One region of the Hyphomicrobium album genome, then DNA from elsewhere that is predicted to be linked to it. Evidence: predicted binding sites of a transcription regulator. Region 1 holds the regulator's gene; each other region holds the start of a gene.
The links. Region 1 encodes PhoB, which activates phosphate uptake and scavenging genes when phosphate is short. Its sites were predicted from a motif close to TGTCATNNANCTGTCAT; they were not measured.
Positions count from the first base shown of each region.

Region 2: a site for PhoB is predicted at 2,532-2,548, ahead of GIW81_RS16145 (ceramide glucosyltransferase). Genes of this name have one in related genera too.
Region 3: a site for PhoB is predicted at 1,289-1,305, ahead of GIW81_RS19415 (STN domain-containing protein). Genes of this name have one in related genera too.
Region 4: a site for PhoB is predicted at 1,961-1,977, ahead of GIW81_RS18320 (STN domain-containing protein). Genes of this name have one in related genera too.

Region 1 covers NZ_WMBQ01000002.1:80,393-84,643, forward strand. Annotated here, with positions in the region: partial or broken gene pstA (phosphate ABC transporter permease PstA) at 1-241, shown strand, start outside; gene pstB (phosphate ABC transporter ATP-binding protein PstB) at 280-1,068, shown strand; gene phoU (phosphate signaling complex protein PhoU) at 1,158-1,868, shown strand; gene phoB (phosphate regulon transcriptional regulator PhoB) at 1,893-2,579, shown strand; gene GIW81_RS12540 (GcrA family cell cycle regulator) at 2,665-3,210, opposite strand; gene GIW81_RS12545 (aspartate aminotransferase family protein) at 3,928-4,251, shown strand, end outside.
Region 2 covers NZ_WMBQ01000002.1:823,609-827,859, forward strand. Annotated here, with positions in the region: gene GIW81_RS16130 (DUF1192 domain-containing protein) at 7-198, opposite strand; gene GIW81_RS16135 (NAD(P)H-quinone oxidoreductase) at 334-1,329, shown strand; gene GIW81_RS16140 (hypothetical protein) at 1,494-2,474, shown strand; gene GIW81_RS16145 (ceramide glucosyltransferase) at 2,598-3,743, shown strand; gene GIW81_RS16150 (glucosaminidase domain-containing protein) at 3,825-4,251, opposite strand, start outside.
Region 3 covers NZ_WMBQ01000001.1:71,530-75,780, forward strand. Annotated here, with positions in the region: gene GIW81_RS00210 (hybrid sensor histidine kinase/response regulator) at 1-913, opposite strand, end outside; gene GIW81_RS19415 (STN domain-containing protein) at 1,434-2,051, shown strand; gene GIW81_RS00220 (RNA polymerase sigma factor) at 2,048-2,563, shown strand; partial or broken gene GIW81_RS18930 (FecR/PupR family sigma factor regulator) at 2,563-2,709, shown strand; gene GIW81_RS00225 (FecR family protein) at 2,857-3,570, shown strand; gene GIW81_RS00230 (filamentous haemagglutinin family protein) at 3,870-4,251, shown strand, end outside.
Region 4 covers NZ_WMBQ01000002.1:1,260,292-1,264,542, forward strand. Annotated here, with positions in the region: gene GIW81_RS18300 (hypothetical protein) at 1-277, shown strand, start outside; gene GIW81_RS18305 (DNA-3-methyladenine glycosylase) at 280-921, shown strand; gene GIW81_RS18310 (DUF2171 domain-containing protein) at 961-1,191, opposite strand; gene GIW81_RS18880 (hypothetical protein) at 1,230-1,670, opposite strand; gene GIW81_RS18320 (STN domain-containing protein) at 2,032-2,727, shown strand; gene GIW81_RS18325 (RNA polymerase sigma factor) at 2,724-3,269, shown strand; gene GIW81_RS18330 (FecR family protein) at 3,355-4,251, shown strand, end outside.

The DNA.
Region 1 (4,251 bases):
CGCGCTCGGTGAGTCTGCGCCGCTGCTTCTGATCGGCATGGTCGCCTTCATCGTCGACGTGCCTGGTAGCTTCACGCAAGCGGCGACCGTCCTCCCGGTTCAGATCTTCCTCTGGTCGGATTTGCCAGAGGTCGGTTTTCAGGCAAAGACCGCGTTCGCCATCATCGTGCTCCTCCTGTTCTTGTTCGTCATGAACGGATTGGCCATTTGGCTGCGCAAAAGGTTTGAGCGTCGCTGGTGACAGCGCTAACACTCGAGGCGAATATGGACAGTATGGTTATGCAGCATTCGGAGGCTTCCTCCGTCACCGCGCCGCCGAAGGTGGTAGCCAAGGACGTGAATGTCCATTACGGGGAGAAGCACGCCCTGCAGAACGTTTCGGTCGAGATCCCCGACCGCGCCGTGATGTCCTTCATCGGCCCCTCTGGCTGCGGCAAGTCGACGTTCCTGCGCTGCATCAACCGGATGAATGATACGGTCGCCAGTGCGCGGGTGACCGGAAGAATTACGATCGACAACCAGGACATCTACGACAAGAGCCTCGACGTGGTGCAGCTGCGCGCCCGCGTCGGCATGGTGTTCCAGAAACCAAACCCGTTCCCCAAGTCGATTTTCGAGAACGTCGCTTACGGCCCGCGGATCCACGGGATGAGCCACTCGAAGGCCGACATGGAGGAGATCGTACATACGAGCCTCGGGAAGGCCGGCCTTTGGAACGAGGTGAAGGATCGCCTCGATGATTCCGGCACCAGCCTCTCAGGCGGCCAGCAGCAACGCCTGTGCATCGCCCGCGCCATCGCCGTCAATCCCGACGTCATCCTCATGGACGAGCCGTGCTCGGCCCTCGATCCAATCGCCACCGCACGCATCGAGGAACTGATCGACGATCTGCGCAAGAACTTCTGCATCATCATCGTCACCCATTCGATGCAGCAGGCGGCGCGCGTGTCGCAGCGCACGGCCTTCTTCCATCTCGGCATCCTGGTCGAGGAAGGCGCCACGCCCGATATCTTCACCAGTCCCAAGGACAAGCGCACCCAGGATTACATCACAGGACGGTTCGGCTGATGCTGCGCACCCTCTTCGGCCGCCAGGCCGCGCAGCCCGCCAAGCCCGCCCCCGAAATCCGCCCGACGCGTTCGGCAGGAGACAAGCCCATGAATGAGCACACCGTAAAATCCTACGAAGAAGAGTTGGCGTTGCTCGACAAGAAGATTGCCCAAATGGGTGGCCTCGCCGAGCAGTTGCTTGGCCAGTCGCTCGGCGCGTTGGAAAAGCGCGATCCCAAGCTCGCCGAGGAAGTCGTCGCCTCCGACCGGCAGATCGACAATCTCGAGCGCGAGATCGAGGAGCAGGTCATCTCGATGGTGGCCCGCCGCCAGCCGATGGCCGACGACCTGCGCCACATTATGGGCGCCCTGCGCATCACTACGGACCTCGAGCGCATCGGCGACCTCGCCAAGAACATCGCCAAGCGCGCGCTGGCGATCGCCGATGAATCGCACCCCAAGCCGCTGATGTCGGGCATCCGCCACATGGTGGAGCTGGCGTTGCATCAGTTGAAGGAAGTGCTCGACGCCTACGCCGAGCGCGACGCCGACAAGGCGCTCGCCGTGTGGCGCGAGGACGCGCAGATCGACGCGATGTACAACTCGCTGTTCCGCGAGCTCCTGACCTACATGATGGAGGATCCGCGCAATATCGGCATCTCCACGCATCTGCTGTTCGGCGCCAAGAACGTCGAGCGCGTCGGCGATCACACCACCAACATCGCCGAGACGGTGCACTTCCTGGTGCGCGGCTTCAACATCGCCGACGATCGTCCCAAGGACGATCAGACCAGCTCGACGCTGATCTCCGGCAGTTGATGAGAGGGAGGCAGGGCAATCGGAATGTCCGCTAAGGTTCTCATTGTCGAGGACGAGGCGCCGCTCGCTGAGATGCTGCGCTACAATCTCGAAGCCGAAGGTTTTCGCGTCGCCCATGCCGAGACCGGCGAGGAGGCGCTCATCCTACTCGAGGAGGAGCGTCCCGATCTCGTCGTGCTCGACTGGATGCTCCCGGGCGTGTCCGGCATTGAGCTTTGCCGGCGCCTGCGCTCCAAGTCGGACTCGCGCAACGTGTCGATCCTCATGCTCACCGCGCGCGGCGAGGAGAGCGATCGCATTCGCGGCCTGTCGACAGGGGCCGACGACTACGTCGTCAAACCGTTCTCGCTGCCGGAGCTGATGGCGCGCGTGAAGGCCATCCTGCGCCGCACGTCTCCTGACCGCGTCGCCGAAGTGCTGAAGATCGGCGACATCGAGCTTGATCGGGCGGCGCACCGCGTGATGCGCGGGTTGCGCCAAGTGCGCCTTGGACCTACCGAGTTCCGCCTCCTCGAGTTTCTGATGGAAAGCTCGGGCCGGGTGCTGTCGCGCACGCAGCTGCTCGACGGCGTGTGGGGCCGCGACGCCTTCGTCGACGAGCGCACGGTCGACGTGCACATCGGCCGGCTGCGCAAGGCGCTCATCCGCGGCAACGAGCGCGATCCAATCCGCACCGTACGCTCCGCGGGCTACGTCTTCGGCGAAGCCTGACACTCCCTCCCTGCCGGCCAAAAAAGAGCGCCGAGCTCATCGCCCGGCGCTGTTGGCTAGTTGCCGAGATTGGCGCGTTGACCGCTTAAGCGGTTTCTTTGCGCTGAATGACGTCGAGAGCGCCGCCCATCGCCGGCTCCACCACCTCGCGCTCGCGGCGGCGAGCTTGAGGCGGCTGGAACGCACGGCGGGCATGAAACTCGCAGTAGGGCAAGCCGGGAACCTTGTCCTTGCCGCAGAAGTGGAAGTCGGCCATTTGCGGGTCGCCGATCGGCCAGCGGCAGCTGCACTCGAGCAGCGTCGGGATGGTTTTGCGCTCGGCGAGCGGGATGACGATCTCCTCCACCGCGGGCATGTAGGGTTCTTGCTGCTCCTGGTAGAGCGCCCGGAACGCGGGGTTGCCGGTGGCGGAAAAACGGGCCTTCGCCATGCGCTTCGACGCCATCCGCGGGCGCGGGCGATGGCTCTTCATGCGTGAGGTGGTGGCGCGACCGGAGAGGCCGAGCCGGTGAACCTTGCCGATCACCGCGTTGCGCGTGACGCTGCCGAGGCGTCCGGCGATTTGGCTGGCGCTCAGGCCTTCGCCCCAGAGCTTTTTCAACAGCTCCACGCGCTCATCCGTCCAAGCCATAAAGTCTCGCTCCCTGAGCCACAGGGGCGCGCGCAAGCCGAGGCGCACACCGATTGTCAATCGGGACAGACAGGGGACGCGACCGCGCAGTGCGAGACGCACTACGGCGAACGCGACAAGCCAATGCCTGGCCGGTTACGGGACGCTGTTACTGGGATGACGCGAACTGATTGACGCTTGACGCGAAGCGCATATTCGACAGGGCGAGCAACTGCTTCGCCGATGCGCGTCGTGGCTACTCGAGCGAGTGTCCCGCATTAAGCGCGAGACCTCGTGCCGCGACGGAGGGAAACCTACAACAGGCAGAATTGGGCCTACAAGATCAGAGATCTGGCGCGTCGGGCATCCAACGGGACAGGTGGTATATTCGCAACATGCAATGTCGCGCCACGTGGCCCAATTGCCCATCGATGCTGGGGCCGGAGGCTCCCCCGCCCGGTTTCCACAATGAGCCATCCCCAAGTGTGAGTTGCGGAAGGCGCAATTGACCGATGGACGCGCGAAAGGGGTCCCGGAGTTGACGGAAAACACTCATTCCGTTGACAGAAAAGCACCTCGCGCGTATCTACAGCCGTTCCAGGGCCGCCGCGGAGGTGGCCTTTTTTGATTTCAGCGACGCTTCGCTGCTTGAGGGTGGGCTGACCGATGTCCGCATCCTTGGCGGCCTCGGAATCCTCAACCAAGGCTGCTCCTACAACCGGCCCTTCGCCGGCCGTTATGGGTACTTACGCGCGCCAGAACCTCGTTTTCGAGCGTGGGGAGGGGGCGTGGCTCATCACGCCGTCGGGCGACCGCTATCTGGATTTCGCGTCCGGCATCGCCGTCAACGTGCTCGGGCATGCGCACCCACGTCTCGTCGCCGCGCTCACCGAGCAGGCCGGCAAGCTGTGGCATACCTCCAACCTCTACCGCGTCGAGGGGCAGGAGCGGCTTGCCGAGCGGCTCGTCGCCTCGACGTTCGCCGACAGGGTGTTCTTCTGCAATTCGGGCGCCGAGGCGTGCGAGGCAGCGATAAAGGCGTCGCGGCGCTACCAGTTCGTG
Region 2 (4,251 bases), 740 kb from region 1:
CGTTCATCACTTCTTGAAGAGCGCGCTCGCCGCTGCCTCGTGCTTGCGCTTGGCGTCGAGCTCCGCCTTCACCCGCTCGATCTCGCGCTCGAACTCGGCGATGCGCGCCTCCAGCTCGGCGACCGACAAGGTCGCAAGGGTGTCGCCGACGGCGGCGTTCGTCTTGGGCTTTTTCGGAACGATGTCGTCCCAATCCATGGCGCAGCTCCGGCCTCGTTCACTGCTTTGGTGGAGTCTGCTCCAACGTTTCAGCCACGGCAACCGGTGCGCGAGCGCCTTGTCTCGGCGCCCATGCTCGGGCATCACCGCCGCAGAGGCCAATCGAGGAAGACCATGACCGCACTGCCCGAGACCATGACCGCCATTACAATCGTCGGCAAAGGCGGACCAGACGTGCTCCAGCCCGCCACCGTGCCGGTGCCGCTGGTCGGTCGCGGCCAAGTGCTGATCAAGGTGGAGGCAGCGGGAGTGAACCGTCCGGACGTCATGCAGCGGCTGGGCCTTTACCCCGCACCGAAGGGGCATTCGGAGATTCCGGGTCTCGAAGTATCCGGCACCGTCGTTCTTCTCGGCCCGGAGGCGCCGCGCTTCAGCGCAGGCGGCAAGGTCATGGCGTTGGTCAACGGCGGCGGCTACGCGGAGTACTGCGTCGCCGACGAAGGCTCCTGCCTGCCGGTGCCGGACGGCGTGTCGATGATCGAGGCGGCAGCGATTCCAGAGGGCTTCTTCACCGTCTGGCACAACGTGTTCGAGCGCGGTGGTCTCAAGTCGGGCGACTGGTTCCTGATCCACGGCGGGACCAGCGGCATCGGCGTCGCCGCCATCCAGCTTGCCGCGGCGATGGGCGCCAAGGTCATCGCGACCGCCGGCTCGGCCGAGAAGTGCGCCGTCTGCCGCGAGCTGGGGGCCGTTCGCGCTGTCGACTACAAGACCGAGGACTTCGCTGAAGCCGTCAAAGCCGAGACCGGCGGCCGCGGCGTCGACGTGATCCTCGACATGGTCGGCGGCGACTACGTCGAGCGCAACATCCGCTCGCTCGCCGACGACGGGCGCCTGGTCAACATCGGCTTCCAGTCCGGCTCCAAGGTGACGATCGACATGATCCGCATCATGCTGAAGCGCCTGACGGTCACCGGCTCGACGCTGCGCATCCGCTCGGCCGAGGTGAAGGCCGCCATCGCGCGCGCCGTGGAGGAGAAGGTCGTGCCCCTCATCGCCGCGAAGCGCGTGAAGGTCGTCATCGATGCTACGTTCCCCCTCCGCGAGGCGGCGGCGGCGCATGCCCGCATGGACGCCGCCCATGTCGGCAAGATCGTCTTGACGGTTTAGGGTTATCGTTCCGCGGCATCCCTGTTGTCGGGGGATTGCCGGGGGTTGCCATCAAATTGACAATACGCGGTTTTCTTGTCTCCCGTGCCCAGGCTCGGGGTGGGCCGGGAAAGGCCGCAATTGCCGGGAAGGATGCGCACGTGGGCGTGCGGGTTGGTCATTTCATGCGTCAGCGTCTCGGCATATTCGGTCTGTGCGTCGCCGTATCGGTGGCCTTGTCGGCCGTCGGCGATGCTGACGCCGCCAAGAAGCGCAAGGAGCCGCCGCCCCAGCCGTTCTCGCGCCCGGAGATCATCCTCTCCTGGATCAACGACTACCGCCACAACCCGACGCCCGAACGCCTGCCCGATGCCTTCAAGGCCATGCGCGAGCAGGGGCAGTTCAAGGAAGTCGAGCAGGCTGGCATCTACGTCGGGTTCATCGCCGGCGTCATCGGCGCCAATCCGGACAAGGCGGAAAAGCTTGTCACCGACATGTTCCCCATGCCGCCGCCGGATCAAGTCGTGGTGGTGAAGGCGATCGCCTACTCGGGCCTCGCCGAATGGAAGGAGCTGCTCGGCAAGTTCGTCGAGCGCATGCCCGCCCGCAAGGTGATCATCGAACGCTACCTCTACGGCAAACTGCCAGTGCTCCGCGATCTACCGCTCGACAGCCCGATCGGCGTCGACGCCAACTGGGGCTACTACTTTGCGACCGGTTCGTCGGAGCCGATCCAGCGCCTGGTGCGCACGCTGGCCTGGTCGCGCGAGAAGAACAACGTCGAGAAGCTGACCATCGGCTCGATGGTGAAGTGGACGCTGGCGCAGAACGCGTCGAAGGACCACGACCTGCTCGGCTACCTCAAGACGTCGCTGCCGCACCAGCCCGACAACGTGGCGAAGCCTTTGGGCGAGGTGATCGAGGGCGCCGAGACCTTCGAGCTGGCGGCGATCCGCAAGGATGCGCTTGCCTCCATCGAAGAGCTGAAGACCAAGGGTTCGGAGAATGCGCGCAACTTCTCCTGGTGGGGCCAGGCCGGCCAGACCGTATTCGCGCTGGGCTGCGTTGCGGCCGGCGTGATGGGCCAAGTCTACATGGGCGTGCCGTGCGTCGTCGGTGGCGCGCTGTCCAACGTCGCGTTGAAATACCTCACGCCAGCCGAGTAAGCAGCGCTAACCATGCCCTCCGCTTGCGCCATTTCGCGCCGGGCGCCTAGGTGCTCCTGTCATCAACGTGTCACGTGAATCCGCTGAAAGCCTTGCGTATTGGGTTGTTACGCAAGGCTGCTCATGAACGAGATCGCCTGGGGCTGCGCGATGTTCGCCGCCCTCGCCACGCTGCTGCACTTCGCCAGCGCGCTGCTCGCCTGCTATCGCGCTCGCCGCGGTCAGGATGACCCTTCCGTCATAGCAGCCGATACGGTGAACCTGCCGCCGATCAGCGTGCTGCGCCCGGTACGAGGTCTCGATCCCTATGATGAGCTGACGCTGCGCTCGAGCTTCGAGCTCGCCTACGCGCACTACGAGCTGATCCTGTGCTGCGAGGACCAAGACGATCCTGTCGTGCCGGTCATCCGCCGGCTCATGGCCGCGCATCCGCATATCGACGCCAAGCTGCTCATCGGCCGCGATACGCTGTCGTCGAACCCGAAGCTCAACAACCTGATCAAGGGCTGGCGGGTTGCAAGCCATGCCTGGGTCGTGATGGCCGACAGCAACGTGCTGATGCCGCCCGACTACCTGCAACGCCTGCTCGCCGGCTGGCGGGCCGACACGGGGCTTTTATGCGCGCCGCCGATAGGCTGCATGCCCGACGGCTTCTGGGCGGAGGTCGAGTGCGCCTTCCTCAACACCTACCAGGCCCGCTGGCAGTACGCGGCCGACACCGTGGGGCTCGGCTTCGCGCAGGGCAAGACGATGCTGTGGCGGCGCACCGATCTCGAGCGTGCAGGCGGGATCCGCGCGCTCGGCGCCGAGATCGCCGAGGATGCGGCGGCGACCAAGGTCGTGCGCCGTGCCGGCAAGCGCGTCCGTCTCGTCGATCGCGCCTTCGGCCAGCCGCTCGGCGTGCGGTCGGCGGCGCAGATCTGGTCGCGGCAGGTGCGTTGGGCGAAGCTGCGCCGCGCGACCTTCCCGCTGTTTTTCCTCCCCGAGGTGCTTTCGGGCTCCTTTGCGCCGCTGGTCGCGGCGGCCGTTGCGGCGGAGGCAATGGACGTGTCGGGTGTCGGCGTCGCCGCCGCGCTCGGCGCCGTGTGGTACGGGTGCGAAGCGATCCTCGCGCGCACTGCTGGCTGGCATTTGACGACGCTGTCGCCGCTCGCGTGGGTGGCGCGCGATGTGATGCTGCCGGCGCTATGGGTGCAGGCGTGGCTCGGCAACTCGTTCAGCTGGCGCGGCAACGACATGCGCCTCGCCGACGCAGTAGCCAGCAACTGACGCGAACATGATGTCTAGCGCGGGCGCCGCTCCCTCTGGCGCTCCGTTTGACCGGTGCAGCCAGAGAGAAGCGGTCCCCGTCTAGCCTGCGCTTGCTCCCTCGCCTTTGGGAGTGCCCGCCGCACGCGGGCAGAGCTCCCTGGCTTTTGCAAGCGCGGCATCCTTGTTCGCGAACTCGCCGACACTCGTGCCGCCCGGCGCATGCGCCTTGAGGTAGTTGGCGAGCATCGACTTCTCGAAACCTTCAAGCACGGTGAGCACCGTGTAGCGCACCTCGGTTTGGGCCTCGGAGCGGACCAGCAATGCCTTCTTGCCGCCGTAGCTGGCGGTGCTGACGCGACAGCCGGCAGGCGTTGCAGCGGCGGTCGGGGCGCCGGGTTTCGCCAGAGCGGTGCCCATGCCGGCGGCAAAGGCGAAGGCAACGCGCTCCTGCGCCGGAGGTGCTTGGGCCGAAGTCGGCTCAGTGGAGGGTGGGCTCGGCGGGGTGGGCGCTGCCTCGGACATTTGT
Region 3 (4,251 bases), on a different contig from region 1:
TCGCGAGGTTGAGGATGGCGTTCTCGACCTCGCTCGGGTCGACCTTCGTCTTCCACAACTTGCCGGCAAGTATGGTGGTGAAAGTGATCGGTTCCCCAATCGAGCGCTTTAGGATTTCCATTAGCCCGAGGACGAGGTCGTTGAGGTCGAGGACCTGGGGCGACAGCCGTCGGCGGCGCGCAAAGGTGAGAAGACGCTTGGTTAGCGCCGCACCCATGTCGGCGGCATCCGCCGCGCGTTTCACCAGCTTCCGCGAAGCATCCGTCTCCATCGCCTCGTTCAGCAGCTCGAGGTTGCCGGTTACGATGGTGAGAAGGTTGTTGAAATCGTGCGCGACACCGCCGGTGAGCTGGCCGAAGGCTTCCATGCGCTGCGCCTGGATGAGCGCGGCGTGTGCTTCTTCGCGGCGGTGGATTTCGGCCTCGAGCTCGCGCGTGCGCTCGGCGACACGCCGTTCGAGGTCTGTGTTGGCGCGGGCGAGCTCCGCCTGGTCGCGCTTTCTTTCGGTGACGTCGCGCAGCACGACCATGAAGATGTGGCGGCCGCCGATCACCTGCTTGGCGATGGAGGCCTCGGCGGGAAACTCGCTACCGTCCTTGCGGCGAGCGAAGATCTCCTGGCGCTCGCCCATGCGGCGCGCGGCGACGTGGGACTCGGCAAACTCGGCGACGTGACCATGATGTGTCGGCCGGAACCGCTCGGGGATCAGAACGTCGAGCGGCTGGCCGATGATCTCGTCCTTGGCGTAGCCGAATATTGCCGCCGCGCCTTCATTGAAGACCACGATCCGCATGTGCTCGTTGAGCGAGATGATGGCATCCGCCGCGATCGCCAGGATGGTCGACATCTGCGACTCGGCGAGCCGCAGCTCGGCCTCGGGATCGGGCGGCGGCGAACCGTCTGCAAGTTTCATCGGCACGGACTCATCAACACGAGGTGGTCTTTATCACGTTGCGTCTCGCAAATGAAAGTTGGCGCGTGCGGGATGCCGCACCGATCTCCTGCCATATGTCGTCTTATGGCCCAAAGCCGACGTTTGGGCGACCAACGACGACGACCGCTCCTGACCCAGAGCGGACATCGGCGGCCGCCCGCGCACGCCATCAGAGATGGCTGCATCTAAACGAAGCGGACATTCACCCATCAGCCGCCTGCGTCATCGGACGCACCTCGGGATGTCTGTAGTTGAGCGATGTCCGGACGCTGTCGCGCGACCGCCAACGGGACGGCCGACCGCTACAAGACGCCTGACCCAGTTCGGCGCTCCAGGGCATCTCATTCATTCGTTTGACACGTAAGTGTTACATTGGCCGTGCATACGCCTACGAACCCGGGTCGGGTTCGGTTGGGGGAGCGAGTTGAGGTCGTACGCGGCAATGCCCGCGCGGCCCCGTTGCGCGGGGCGGCGGCTGACGGCGCTGCTCGTGGTGAGCATGCACGTCCCCTCGATTGCCGTCGGGCACGAGCCAAACCTTCCATTCGATATTCCTGCTCAGCCGCTGGAAGCCGCGCTGGAGGCATATGGGAACGCGACGGGACGCGATGCTCTGTACAAGAGCGACCTGACTTCTGGCCGCCGCTCAACAGCCGTCAGAGGTACGCTACCACCCGAGGCGGCGTTGCTGGCGTTGCTGAAGGGCACCGGTCTTGTCGTGAGCCATTCAACGTCCGCGTCGTTTGTCTTGCTGCCTGCTCCCGCTCGTCTCACGGCGAGCCCTCCAGCCGGAGTTGGCGAATTCTACGGCAATCTTCAGACTACGCTTCAGAACGCCCTATGCGCAGATGATGCTGCACGGCCGGGCACCTACCGAGTGGCTTTGCGGCTCTGGATCGATGCCGCTGGCGACATAGCGAACTTCGAGCGGCTCGGCACAACGGGCACCAAACGTATCGATAGTGCCATCGATCGGAACCTTCGCGGCCTTCGCGTCGGTTCGCCCCCCCCGTCCGATTTGAAGCAACCGACTACCGTTGTGGTCCTGCCGCGGGCGCCGGGCGTCACGATGGGATGCGAGAGCTTGGTGCAGCGCGCCGCGAAGGCCGGGCGATGACGGAAACCTCGCTGTCGATCGTGCGCCGCCTCCTCGTTGACAGCTACGACGACATTAAGCGTCGCCTCACGGCGCGGCTGGGCTCGCCGGACCTCGCCGGGGAGGCCTTGCAAGACGCGTGGTTGCGGATCGCGCGGGTGGACACCCTGGGTCACGTGCAAAATCCTGCAAACTATATCTTCGGCGTCGCCATGAACGCCGCACGCGACCGCATGCGCAACGCCGGCGCGCGCTACTTGAGTGCTGCGGAGGTAGATAGCCTGCTCGAGATTCCGGACGAGACACCCGATCCAGCACGTGAGGCCGAAGGCCGATCTGATTTGCGGGCACTTGAATTGATCTTGCGCGAATTGCCACTGCGGCAGCGCGAGATACTGCTCGCAGCGCGACTTGACAACATGCCCCGACAAGAGATCGCGCGCCGCTTCGGGATTTCTCGACGGCTCGTCGAAAAAGAGCTGCAACGCGCGCAAGAGTACTGCTTGGCGCACCGCGAACGGGTGCGCAAGTGATGGCACAGGGAGGGACCAAGGCGAAGACAGAGCTCGCGCTGGAGCGCGAAGCTATCGCATGGATTCGCCACCTCACCTCGGGAGAAGCTACGGCAGCCGACGCTGAAGCGCTGCAAGCCTGGCGCAACCAAAGCGCGGCTCACAGCACCGCCTTTGGTGTGGCGAGTCGTCTTTGGAGGGATCTCGAGCCAAGTGGCAACAGGGTGCGGCGCCAGCAGAGCGCAACGTCCGAGCTATCCTCTGCCAATCATGCGCGCGCAGTGGCGAGCCGGCGTGCGTTCCTCGGAGGGGGCTTGGCCGCGGCATCGATCGCCGGAGCATACGCGATGGCACGGCCGCCGCTAGGTCTGTGGCCGTCGTGGAAAGAGCTGACTGCCGACTATCGCACAGCGACGGGCGAGCAGCGCGTTCTAGCGCTGGCCGCGAACGTTTCGGTGCGCATGAATACCCAGACCAGCATCGTCGTGCAGCCCTCCGACGAAAACACGGACAGCGTGGCGCTAGTCGCGGGGGAGGCCTCGTTCGCTACCGGGGGCGACGGCGCGCGCCGGTTTGTTGTGCTGGCCGGAGAGCGGCGGATAGAGGCCAAAGTTGCAAAGTTCGATGTCCGCTATATGCCCGGCCGCAATGCGGCCCCGCTATGTGTCACCTGCATTTCCGGACAGCTGAAAGTCGTAAGCGGTACGAATGTCACGACGCTCGAGCCGGGACAGCAATTTCGGCGCGACGGTAACGGGCAACAGGAAATCGTTGACGTCGATCCTGAGGTTGCGTCCGCTTGGCAGCAGGGAATTCTGATCTTCCGCGCCACGCCGCTGGCGGACGTGGTCGAAGAGGTCAATCGGTACCGCCCCGGCAGAATCATCGTCATCAATGACGAGATCGCTCGGATGCCGGTAAGCGGCCGCTTCCGGGTCGCCCGCCTCGACGAGATACTAGTCCGCATTGAGCAGGCTGTGGGCGCCAAGATTCTCTCGCTGCCGGGTGGGCTTGTGGTTCTGAGCTGACACAGTCCCTCGGAGCTCGGGGAGAATGGTGTGCGGATTTTCGCGTGAGCACACGTCACCAAGTTGAGAACGTTGTGATCTCGCTCGGGGCTGCTTCGCACGTTGCGTCCGCTTTCCCGACTCGCCCGGAAGGAGCACCGCGCGTGGCTGTCTGCCCCTGGAATCGCTATTCTTTGCTTGGCCGTCTGTCCGGCCGCGTACGGCCAACGGGCTTGGCTGCAATTGCGCTGCTCTTACTCGCGCCAATGCCGGCCGGTGCCGTGGACTTGCTTGGCGGGGGTGGTGGGTCGCGGCCACCGGTGAATGCGACGGCGCAGGAGGGGGCTGCACAGGCAGCGGCGGCGGCAAAGCGCTCGATCGATATGCTGGGGCGCGCAAGCCAAGCGATCCAGGACATGCGCGCCGGGCAGGACGCAGCACGGGCGTTGGCCAAGCAGGGCGTCAGCCTCGTGCCGAACGGCATGGTTCGCGGTGCCGCGGGCCAGCCGAACGGCCTCCTCGTCGCGCCCGGCGCCGACGATCCGGCCTCCGGGCTGTGGCAGGGCGCCGATCTGCCAACCGAGATGCGGGATGGTGAGAGCGCCAACGTCACCGTCAAGCAGAACCAGCAGAAGGCGATCCTCACCTGGGAAAGCTTCAACGTCGGGCGCGAGACGACGCTCTATTTCAATCAGACGGCCG
Region 4 (4,251 bases), 1.2 Mb from region 1:
GCGCGACGCGGACGGCGAGGCGTTTCCCGCCGAGTACTACGACGACCTCGCCCAGCACCTCACCGACAAATTCGGCGGGGTGACGAGTTTCCTGCGCGCACCCGCCGAGGGGCGCTGGCACGGGGGTGGCGCAACGCAGAGGGAGGACATCGCGGTGATGGAGGTGATGGCGCGTAGCTTCGATCGCGAATGGTGGGCTGCGCTCAAGAACGAGTTGACGGCGAAGTTCCGCCAGGAGGAGCTCATAGTGCGCTGCCAGATGGTGGAGCTGTTGTAGGAATGGCGAAGCGCATCCCCGCTTTCGACGCCGTGCCGCAGCGCCAGGTGCATGCGCTGGGCACCGCAGACCTGCCGCCGGGGACGGTCGCGCTGGCGAAGTTCCTGATCGGCAAAGTGCTCGTGCGCGACGGCGTCGACGGGCGCCTTACCGGTCGCATCGTCGAGACCGAAGCCTATCCCCCGGGAGACGAGGCGTGCCACGCCCGGAGCGGCCGCACGGCGCGCAACGCCTCGCTGTTCCTGGCGCACGGCCACGTCTACGTCTATCGCGCTTACGGCATCAGCATGATGCTCAACATCTCGAGCGAGGCGGAAGGCAACGGCGCCGGCGTTCTGATCCGTGCGGTCGAGCCGCTGAGCGGCATCGACGTCATGCGCCGGCGGCGCGGGATCGACGACGTCTACCGCCTGACGAAGGGACCGGGCTGTCTCGCTCAAGCCTTCGACATCGATCTCAGTCTCGATGGAGCGCCGTATGCCGCGGGGGATGCGCTGTGGCTGGCGGATGACGGCTGCGGCACGCCCAAGATCGGCCGGTCGGTGCGCATCGGCATCACCCGCAATGCGGAGAAGCCGTGGCGTTTCTTCCTTCGGGGAAATCGCTGGGTGAGCGGCCCCGCAAAACTCAACAACGGGCCATGATAAGCCCGGGCGGTGTTGCCGCCCGGGCTCGAATGCGCGTTACGTCTGCCAGACCTGCATGGCTTGGTCGCCCGGGATGTTGAGGCAGACCTTGTCCTGCTCGACATGGTCGACCTGCTCGAGGCCGAGATAGTGATGCTTGCCGCCGGCGGCCGGGTCCGACTTGGTGAGCTTCACGCGCTGGCCCTCCATGTGATCAACGGTGCCGACGTGCTTGCCGTCCGAGCCGACGACTTCCATCCGCTCCCGGATATGTGCGCTTGCATCCATGGCCTTTGTCCTCTGCAGATTTCACTGTCCCCTGGGCGTCAAAACGCGTGGCCGCAGCGACCGTTCCTCGCGAGCGCAAGGACGTCGCGGACGACTGTCATTTCCGCAGAATATGGGGACCGGTGTTTCCCGGCGCGACGAAGCGAGGTCCGGGAACGGCCCGTGGTGCCGAGATCGCCCACCAGCGTGGGCAGGCTCCTTGGCAGAGCCGCTACTTGTCCCCGTCGCAGGTTCGCTGCGAGCCGGGATGAGCAAAACTCGCACAGGAAAGCGCCCGCGGTGGCGCCGGCGATGAGCGCGGCAAGCGAAATAATGCCGTCGTCGAGGCCCGGCCGCGCCGTGACGAAGTACATGATGGCTGCCCCGGTGGTGCCACCGGCGGCGCCCGCCAGCGTTGCGATCACTCCGCCACGCGAGAGCCCCACGAGCGCTCCCACAATGATGCCCGGATAGAGCGACGGCCAGAAGTGGTCGTTCATGCTGAGTCTCCGCTTGGGATCATACGCCTGGTGCGTGCCGCGCCGCAGCGCTGTCGAAGTAGGAATCGAAGCAGGCGGCGATGGAAGCGGTCGGTGACCGCAAACGAAAGTTGGCTCGCTGACGGGATGCCGCACCGACCCCTCAGGCATTATTTCCCTTGCGACGGACCGGCACGCCAACGGCCCGGCCGTAGCCTATTGAGTGGCCAACCGGCCGCCTCCCTCTGGGCGAGGTACGCCACCCCCCGGGGCGGTGCGACATGGCCGCCACGTACGTATTCCGCCCGCGTTGACATGTGCCTGTTACACACGCCACTTAGCCTTGCCTGGGGTTTCGTGACAGTTTTGGGGATAAGGGCAGGTGTTCGCGCAAGCCCTGGGTGCTTGGTTGTGCCGCCGTATGCTCGCTTGCGTGACGTGCGTCGCAGCGCTCCACTTGGCAACGGGCAGTCCGTTCGCATATCAACCGAGCACGCGCACGATTTCCTTCGACATTCCAAGCCAGCCCCTCGCGCAGGCCCTTGAGGACTACGTCGCGGCGACGGGGTTGGAGGTGTTCTATGACAGCGACTTGGCCTCCGGGCGCCGGTCCACGGCCGTTGCTGGCCATCTCGCGGCGGATGTTGCGCTGCGCGTCTTGCTGGAGGGCACCGACCTAACCGCACTCTATGCGACGAACGCCTTTTCCGTCGTGCCCGCTGCGCCAGTGGGTCCGGGAGGCGAGGGGCTGGTCAGTCATCCTTCGTATCTGGCTCTCATCCAGCGGCGCATCGAGCAGGCCTTCTGCCGTCGTGCCGTGACTATGCCGGGGAGCTACCGCCTCGCCGTGAGATTCCGCATCGGTATGGAGGGAGAGGTTCTGCAGCCAGAGTTGTTGAGCACGAGCGGCAGCGCAGATCGCGACGGCGCGATCGCTGCAGTGCTCGGCGGCGTTCATATTGGCAGCGGGCCGCCGTCAGGGATGCCGCAGCCCATAGTCATGCTGGTCAAGCCGCTTCCTCCGAGCCAGACAGGCGATTGCCTAGCCGATGATCATCGCGCATCGGTTCGACCATGACCGAGACGACCTGGGCCACGTTGCGTCAACTGCTGGTCGATCGCTACGATGATCTCCGCAGGCATCTGGCACGCCGGTTGGAGTCGGAGGAGCTCGCCCGCGAAACCCTGCACGAGACTTGGCTGCGTCTCGATCGAACGGGTGAGGTCGCATCGATCAAGAGCCCAACGGGCTATCTTCTGCGGACGGCTCTCAATATCGCCGTCGATCGCAGACGCGCTGATAGCCGCCTGGCGCGCCCCGCCGAGATCGCAGCAGTGCTGGAGGTCGCCGATCCGGCGTCCGATCCTGCCGCACAGGCCGAGGGCCGCATGGAGATCGCAGCTCTCGAGCTAGCGCTCCAGGAGCTGACGCCTCGCCGGCGCGCGATCCTCCTCGCGTCACGTCTGGACGGAACTACCCTACGCCAGATTGCCGCGGAGCTGGGGATCTCGCAGCGTCTCGTAGAGATGGAACTGAAGCATGCCCTCGACCACTGCGCCCAACGCCTTGGTCGCAAAGTGGTTAGACTTTTCGGTCCGCGCTCTCCGGAAACGTCCTAGAGCAGGAGGCGTATCGCATTGCCCGAGATAAAAATGCCACGTCATACAGCCGCGTCTGCAAATGACTCACACTGACGATCAGAACATGGAGACGGAGCTGAACCGAGAAGCGTTGGCCAGGCTTCGATGTCTCGTTTCCGGCGAGGCAACGATCGCCGACGTTGAAGAGGTCAAGCGCTGGCGGCATCTCAGTCCCGCGCACGAGAGGGCTTTTGCGGCGGCGAACAGGCTGTGGGACCGGCTCGGCCCCGCAGGTCGCAGCGTTCTCGAACGCGAAGCAGCGCGCCCCACTCCTCGGCGTAGGTCGGGTAGTGCCCGAACTCTAACCCGCCGTGCCGTCCTGGGAGGCGCGGTAGCGGCCACGGCGGCCTATCTGGTCGTTCGTCCGCCGGCGGACATCTGGCCGTCGCTGTCCGAGCTCGCTGCCGACTACCGCACCGCCAAAGGCGAACAGCAGCGCATCATCCTCGGCGACGGCTCCTTGATGCAGCTCAACACGCAGACCAGCGTTTCCCTGCAGGCGCCGGCCGGGAATCACGATCGCATCGAGCTGGTCAGCGGCGAGGCCGCCATCACAACGGGACACAAACTGGAAAGGCCGCTCATTGTCATTGCCGGAGAGGGTCGCATCAGCGCCCAAGGCGCGAGCTTCAACGTCCGCTTCGATGGGCGCACGGCCTGTATCACTTGCATCGAGGGCGGCGTGGATCTGCAGTACGGTGCCAATCAGCTGACGCTGAGCCCCGGCCAGCAGGTCACCTATGGCGAGCGCGGGCTTGGTCGGGCTGCAGCGATCGACCCTCGCATGGTGATGGCATGGCGCGACGGGCTGCTTGTGTTCCACTCCACGCCGCTCGCCGAGGTGATCGTCGAGATCAACCGCTACCGGCCTGGCAGGATCGTGCTGATGAATGGGCAGCTTGGGCGCCAAACCGTCAATGCTCGCTTCCGCATTCACAACGTCGACGAGATCTTGACGCTC